2 regions of the Thermicanus aegyptius DSM 12793 genome follow, and region 1 is predicted to be linked to the other one. Evidence: riboswitches for the same ligand, from Rfam matches in the RefSeq annotation. Region 1 holds a riboswitch; the other holds the start of a gene.

Evidence for each region. A riboswitch is a leader RNA that binds a small molecule or an ion and turns the genes downstream of it on or off. The one in region 1 is predicted to bind cyclic di-GMP.
Region 2: another riboswitch for cyclic di-GMP. It lies ahead of THEAE_RS0109995 (hypothetical protein); the one in region 1 lies ahead of THEAE_RS21130 (sensor histidine kinase).

Annotation. Positions count from the first base shown of each region.
Region 1 covers NZ_KI783301.1:2,698,890-2,702,650, forward strand. Annotated here, with positions in the region: gene THEAE_RS21130 (sensor histidine kinase) at 1-1,243, opposite strand, end outside; cyclic di-GMP riboswitch class I at 1,699-1,790, opposite strand; partial or broken gene THEAE_RS22200 (ISNCY family transposase) at 2,102-3,455, shown strand; gene THEAE_RS0114300 (NAD(P)/FAD-dependent oxidoreductase) at 3,556-3,761, opposite strand, start outside.
Region 2 covers NZ_KI783301.1:1,880,127-1,883,887, reverse strand. Annotated here, with positions in the region: gene THEAE_RS0110005 (Kelch repeat-containing protein) at 1-603, shown strand, start outside; gene THEAE_RS0110000 (copper amine oxidase N-terminal domain-containing protein) at 894-1,259, opposite strand; gene THEAE_RS0109995 (hypothetical protein) at 1,256-2,038, opposite strand; cyclic di-GMP riboswitch class I at 2,188-2,273, opposite strand; gene THEAE_RS0109980 (OmpL47-type beta-barrel domain-containing protein) at 2,959-3,761, shown strand, end outside.

The DNA of each region.
Region 1 (3,761 bases):
CAAAATTTCCGGATTCCTTCTTGGTCGAATAAAACGGTTCCATCACATGCGGCAAATCTTCCGGTGAAATACCTACCCCGTTGTCCATGACTTCCACAATGACGTGTTTTTGCGTCTCATAAAGAGAAAGGTACAGCCTCCCCCTTTCTTCCATCGCCTCCATCGCGTTGGTGAAAAGATTTTTCAATACTTCCCGGATCAACACTTCGTCACAAAACACCGAAGTGTTTCCCGTCGAATCTACGATTACCTGAAATTGTTTCTGTTCCAAATAAGGCCGGATATGCGACAGGCTCATTTGGATGATGTCTTCCAGGTTGCACCATCGTTTTTTCACTTCGTCGTCCCGAAGTTGGCTTTGAATGCGGGAAACCAACGTAAGCAAATGTTCCGAAGAATCCAAAATGGCGCGGCCATATTGCTGGATTTCCGTTTGGTGGTTGGCTGCGGCAGCGGATTGAATCAGTTCTGCCATGATTTTAATCTTCCCCATCTCATTTTTTATTGCATGGTTGATGATGGACGTTCCCGCTGTTGTCGCCCGAAGAGCATGATGCAAACTGTTTTTTTCAAACCGAAAGCGGACACCGAGAATGCCATGCTTGGACAACAGCAAAAAAGTGAAAAACATCACTCCGATCACCACGGGCGCATATCTCCAGATTTCGGGCCACCCGGGAAAGAAAGCCTCCGTCGTATAGAGGGCTGTCGCCTGAAACACCACGGGCGGAATCACCAAAATATTCGTATGCATTCGGTCCCGCCTGAACCAACCGTTTTTTTCGATTCTCGTACTGTACAGCAAAAGAAGCGTTCCGATGATGAAATATGGAACGCACCAAACGAAATACATCCGGTAATCCGGCTGAATGTCCGGAGCAAAGGGAGTGATCCAAAACATGACGGGAATCGGTAAAAATAATAGGAAGGAGATGACTTTTTTGATTCTCTCCCGAAACAATTCAGAGTAACAAATCGCGAACATCAGGAAACAATAAGGGGTTCCCACCAGATTCAGAAAGGAACCCGCCAAATGGATTTTGAACAAGATCAGCTCCAAAGCGTTTGTGCCAATCTGAAAATGATGCAAATACGGCAATATGTTTTCCGTAATGGTTAGGGAAAGTGCTCCGCCGCCGGCGACAAAAAGCGTAAGCGAGATCCACCTGGCCGCTTCATATTTGGGATTGGTAATGAGCAATATGGCAGCCAACGTCCATAATACAATAAGAACTAATACCATACCATCATCCTTCCCCCTTTCACGAAACGTCTTATTCCTTCAACAACTATACTAAGCGATATCAAGTAGTATATGACCTTGTTTTACTGGTGCTCGCAGCGCTGAACAATACGATTATCAGCTTTATGAAGGCATCGTTGAAATGAATGAAACCTATTCTGCACTCTGAGAAGGGAACGAAGTGCAAACCTCGTAAAAGCAGCAGTGTCCCAGAGCAAACCTGGCAATACTTAACAACGCAGTGTACTTTTATGCGTAAGATTGTCAATGATTAACAAGCGTCTTAAAGTCGTGGAAGAAGGATCGTACCAAGAAGTTAGATGAAGTCCTCGGTGCGAAATTGTAAAGAATGTACTGATGTGTGGCGAAGAATTCAGTACATACGCCAAACCTAAGTTGTAAATAAAGACAAAAAAGACACGTACCCAAGAGGTAGTGCCTAGCTGTCATTACAATAGGGTAACCCGGCGATCATTGCATTGATAGCAATGCATTAGACCCGTGGCTTTGCGCCCCTGTCTTTCGAACAGGTTTGCCATTTTTCCTATTTTGTTCGACATTTTTATAGGATTATTTTACCATGAAGAAACATAAAAATGAAATTGATAAATAGTACATCCAGATAGTTTCATAGTAGGTTGACATTGTTACCGTAACGATAAGTATTATAGAAAATTTTTTACCTGGTGCCCCCTGAAAAATTCCGGGGTTTCGAATAACAAATAAAAGGAATTCAGCACCTTGATCCGGGAAAAGGTTATTGTCCAGACAACCAAACCCCTATCGAGGTGAATGACTGAATTCCTATGTATCATGAATTCAACATTCGCCTCGAAAATCCTGTTTGAGGTGAATGAAATGTTAAAGCTTCGCGAAGATCAACTCACACTCTGGGATGCGATTCTACCGGAACCGTTCCGTTCTTTACCGGAGGAGCTTGCCAAAATCGATGCTTTGTTGGATGATCCCGCCTTTATGAAGCCATTCATCGAAAAACATCCTTCTCAGCGTGGGCGGCCAACCATTCCGGCAGAAACGTATCTGCGTTTGATGGTTCTCAAATTTCGCTACAACCTGGGATATGAGACGTTGGTTAAAGAAGTGGGCGACAGCATCACGTGGGGAAGATTTTGCCGCATTGCCATCGATGCGAACATGCCCGATGCCAGTACGCTGATCAAAGCCCGTAAGCGCTATGGTGACGACATGATCGAGCAACTCAATGAAGCCTTGCTCCTAAAGCTGCAAGAGAAAGAACTTCTGAAAACCAGAAAGATTCGGATCGATACCACCGTCGTGGAATCTGACGTCCATCATCCCACCGATGCGACCCCTGCTTAGGATGGCGTTAACGTTATCACGCGGTTGGTCAACCGGATTCGTAAAGTCGCTTCTCAAGCGGTTCAAGGGTTTCAAGACCGCACGCTGAGGTCAAAAAGAAATTTTGTCCATCGCCAAGCTGCTTCGCCGTCGAACTCGGCAAACTTGGAACGAAATCAATACCATTACCGAGAGAGCGACCCACATCTCGGAGAGCGTCTGCGATCAAGCCCAGGAAGTGGCGAAAAACATAAGCGAAAAAAGCAAGGCGGCCGCTCAAGCACTCAAGACGAAGCTGTGTGATGCGATAGATCTGACACGCAAGCTGATCGCCCAAGCCCAAGAAGTGGTCGCCGGCAATCGGGTCATTCCCGATCGGATAATCAGCTTCTTCGATCCGGAAGCTCGCCCGATCAAAAAAGGCAAGCTGTCGAAAACCGTGGAATTCGGCTACAAACTGTGGATCGACGAAAATGAGGATGGTTTGATCACGGGCTATGAACTGTACCAAGGGAATCCATCGGAGGATGATCTTCTGGTACCAGCCGTGGAGAAACACATCGCCCGATTCGGGAAAGCACCGAACGCCATCGCGACGGACCGGGGATTCGGAAGCCGAAAGAATGAAACTGCGATTCAAGGGCTTGGTGTTCAGCGTGTGAGTATTCCGGCCAAAGGTAAGAAGAGCAAGGCCCGAACCGAACATAAAAAGCAGTTATGGTTTCAGGACCTGCAACGCTTCCGTGCTGCGGGCGAAGCAAAAATTAGTTTGCTCAAACGCAAGTACGGATTGAATCGCAGCCGGTACAGGGGCTTTTTCGGCTCAAAATCATGGATCGGCCTAGGGATTTTGACTCATAACCTCGTAAGAGCGGTTCAAATGGTCAAGTAAGGAACAGCAACAGGAACAAACTGGTAATCCCCCCTGTAAAAATTCAAGCGAGGGAAGAGCTCTTCTCAAAATCCGATTTTTTCAGGGGACACTAATTAACTTAACTCACAGCCTCTCTTACTTTCTCTATGGTCATGCGTTCTAAAAACCTGGAGAATTTTTCTTTCTTTTTCCCATTTTGCCGGAACAACTCGATGAGTTTGCGTACGACTGGAACCAGCTGTTGCTCCGTTAACCCCGAAAGGAACAATACACCTAGCGTCGGTTTCAGCGATTTGCCGTCGCCGCCGACATAAATATCGTAGG
Region 2 (3,761 bases), 820 kb from region 1:
TATTCCGACGAGATTCTCTCTCAGGGCGCCTGCTGCCGGACGAAGCCGGAAAAGCCGCCCCAGTTTACCGATATCTCCGGACATTGGGCTGAAAAAGAGATCAACCAAGGGGCGGCGGAGGGAATCGTTACCGGCTATACCGACGGGACATTCCAACCGGACCGCTCCATCACCCGGGCGGAATTCGTCCTCATGTTGGCCAATGCCTTCTGCCTGCCGGAGGGATCGAAGGAACTTCCCTTTACGGACCTGAATCAGATTCCCGAGTGGACAAAGGATGCTCTGACCCGTGCCTATGGGGCGGGCTGGATCGAAGGGTATCCCGATCTCACCTTCCGACCGGATCGAAGCATCACCCGCAGTGAGATGGCGGCCATCCTCGTTCGTGCGCTGAAGCTTGTTCCCGGCACGGAAGGCGATCTCACAAGATTCTCCGATCATGCGGAAATACCGGGATGGGCGAAGGATTACCTCTTCACCACCTGGTCCAACGGACTCATGAACGGGAGAGGCGATAGGCTGCTCGCCCCGAACGGAAAAACCACCCGTGCCGAGACCGTCGTCTTCCTGCTCCGGGCATTGAATCTAGGAGAAAAACAATAAGCGCAATCTTGCTCTCATCCTCATGGAAAGAAGCCGAAAGGCTTCTTTTTTTTAAGGAGGCGATCGATGAATCGAATAAGGCCTGCCCATGATCGATGAAACCTGAAAGGAAGCGTATGAGTTGGGATGGATTTGAGGAACTGGTTTGGATGAGAATGACCGGATTCCGTAATCTCATTTCATATGCAGGTAATGAACGGGCAGCCTGGGCCGTTGGGCAAAGAAAAAGCAAGCTCCCTCATGGGAACCTGCTTTTTGGCGATAGAGTCTTTTCATCTTACGCTGCCGACTTATTTGGTCGTGGTGGTGTCGGGTGATGCGTTAATCACCACGATTTGGCCGACCGGCACCCAGTCCACCTTCGCGCCTAATGCATTGGCCAGGAAGCGGGCGGGGACAAGGGTTCGTCCCTGTATAATGCTCGCTGGCACATCGAGAGAGATCTCTTGTCCATTCACGAGCGCCACATTGCTTCCGATGGGAAGCTGAACCGTTTTATCCCCTTTACTTACCGTGACCGTCCTCGTCTCCGCATCCCACTTCACGTCTGCGCCCAGGGCTTCAGCGATGGCGCGGAACGGAACGAGGGTCCGGCCATCTTTAATGATGGGGGGAACCTCGAACGCGGGTTGTACCCCGTTGACGAAGGCCTTCACGCCTTTATTCTGTATTTTTCGTATAGTTCTCCCAGTTTTTCATACTCGTCCAGATTTTGATACACCTCTTGAACGACGGATAATTGGACATCACGCGCTTTCTTCGATTCGCCCATCTTCTCATAAATTTCCCGCAGCTGTTTCTTCAATTTGGTCTGTTCTTTTACTTGTGCCTGCAGCTCCAATTTGGCTCCCAACGCATCGGCGAAGGCAGAGAGTTGTTCTTTCGTCAGCGCCTCAAGTTGAAGTCGGGTTTGCGTCTGAACATTCTCTCCATAGGTATCCTCCGTAACGCTCGTTTGCCCATTTTCCCCAAGATATGCTTGGAGCTGGCTGAGCAATTCCTCCAAATCTACATCTTCCAGATTGAGCAGGTCTAAGATCACTTTCTCGGCCGGAGTTCCCTTCAGGTGGGTAAGGGCGTTTAAGAGGCCCTGGCGGGCATTTTCATTCGCTTCCTTCTCTTTTTTCTTCTTTTTTTCCTTATCCGTTCCATTCGTATCATTGGAGTTGCCATCATCCGATTGGTTTAACTCTTGGTTGGCATTTTCTTGATCCGGCTGATCTTCTTGATCGATTTCTCCTTGATCTCCCTCTTCGGTGTTCGACTGGTATGCGCTTTCGTCCCCCTTATTTTTCCCATCATCCATTGGGTTCGCCAGGGAGAACGCCCCTTTGGCCGGAGTGCTTGTCCCATACGGAGCCGCAAAGATCGAACTTGCGAGGATGAGAGAGAGCGCGACAAACAGCGACAACACCGACATCACTTTTTTACTCATTCACAATCCCTCCTTAACGAAATGTAAAAGGCGAAAATCGACGATTCTAAGCGGAAATCAGGCGATCGGTTCCAGGTTGCCCTTGATGCATTGAGGGGAGTTATGGATGAAAAAACCTATCCTGCCGGATAGGTTTTCATCCCTCTTATACCGGCAACTGGCTGGCATCGTCGTCAAGACCTTAGCCCCTGTAGCTTTGCGTCATCATCTTTCGATGATTTTGCCTTTGTCGAATCATCGCTTTACTTCATTATACGTTAGGTCGATGGAATATCATAGGGTATCTTTGGGTTCTTTCAAAAAAATGTCGCAAAGGGACAAAAAAGGCTCTCTTTCGCGCGAGAGCCTGCCTATAGGAATCACCGCTATATCATTTAATGCATCGAGGAGGAAATAGATCATCTTCATTTCTCATCGATCCGATAGACCTTACCGAAGGCTTGCCCGCATCTTACCGTTATATTCTCAGTTCAATCGATTTCTTACCGAGGTTAATAAACCTTTAACAGGCTTAACGATTCATAAAACAAAGATTCAATTCACAAAAAAAAGATGAACCTTTCAAACAAAAATTAAACTAAAGAAGGAATATTTAGAATAATACTTCAGATGGATGTGCTATGCTATATCTGTACAAATGCAAACCATTTTTCTTTCTACGACTCCCTTTTTCCTACAAAGCTCATATTCTCTCCGACAAACCAAAGGCGAGCCAACTATCCGTATTTTCAACAAGCCTTTGGTTTTGGCGAAACGGGCAGAGTCCTTTAAAGGAGGTGAGGAGCATGAAGACTCTGCCGAAGATCCGCCCGGTTCGATTCTTATATCGCAGGTGGCGATGTTGATATGAGCCTCTGCATGGGAAATATCGCTCTCATGGGATCCATTTTTCAATAGGAAGAAGGGATAGGAGGAAGAAAATGAAATTGAATATTTTTTGGAAAGGCCTGCTGGTTGCCTTGCTTACCGTGAGCCTGGCCGCCATGTACGGCATATCGGTGGCCAAAACCGAGGCGCAAGGGACGGCATTCGGCTCCCTCGCCGTAGGCGATTATGTTTCCCTTCAGACCTCGGATGGAAAGTGGGAGAAGTTTCGGATCTTCGACGTGAGTTCCAGACGGCTTCTCTATGAGGGAATACCTCCGGCGAATACTTGGTCCACCGCCCAGAACGCGGCGGATACCTTTGTGGGGGGGTTCCCCACCACATTGGTAGATCCTTCGGGAGAGAGCCTTCTCACCCTGGATGAAATCGTCACGGTGACGGAAGCGACCTACGCCTACGACAACACCGTGGGCGGGGTGGTCTATACCCCGAAAGGGACGTTATCCTCCACGTTGGTTCTTAAGGGGACCTCCTCCTACTGGACCGCCACCCCCTCAAACGGATCGAAGGCTTGGTATGTAGGTACCGACGGAAAGGTGATGGAGAAGATGAGCACCACCTCCTATGGGGTGCGTCCCGCCGTCACTTTGCAGAACGGGCTGGAAGTGGCGAGCGGTTCAGGAACTTCTGCCGATCCTTATTTACTCCGCCCCACCTACAATGATTCACCCGATCCGCCCGGCAATTTTTCTCCGGATTCCACCGTGTGGCAAAAGGAGAAACGCCCTCCCATCTCCTTTACGGTAAGTGACCCGAACGGAGACCGATTGAGGGCGTACCAGATCGTCTTGTCCGACGCGAAAATAAACCCGAGTATCTCATCGAAGACAGAGATCAC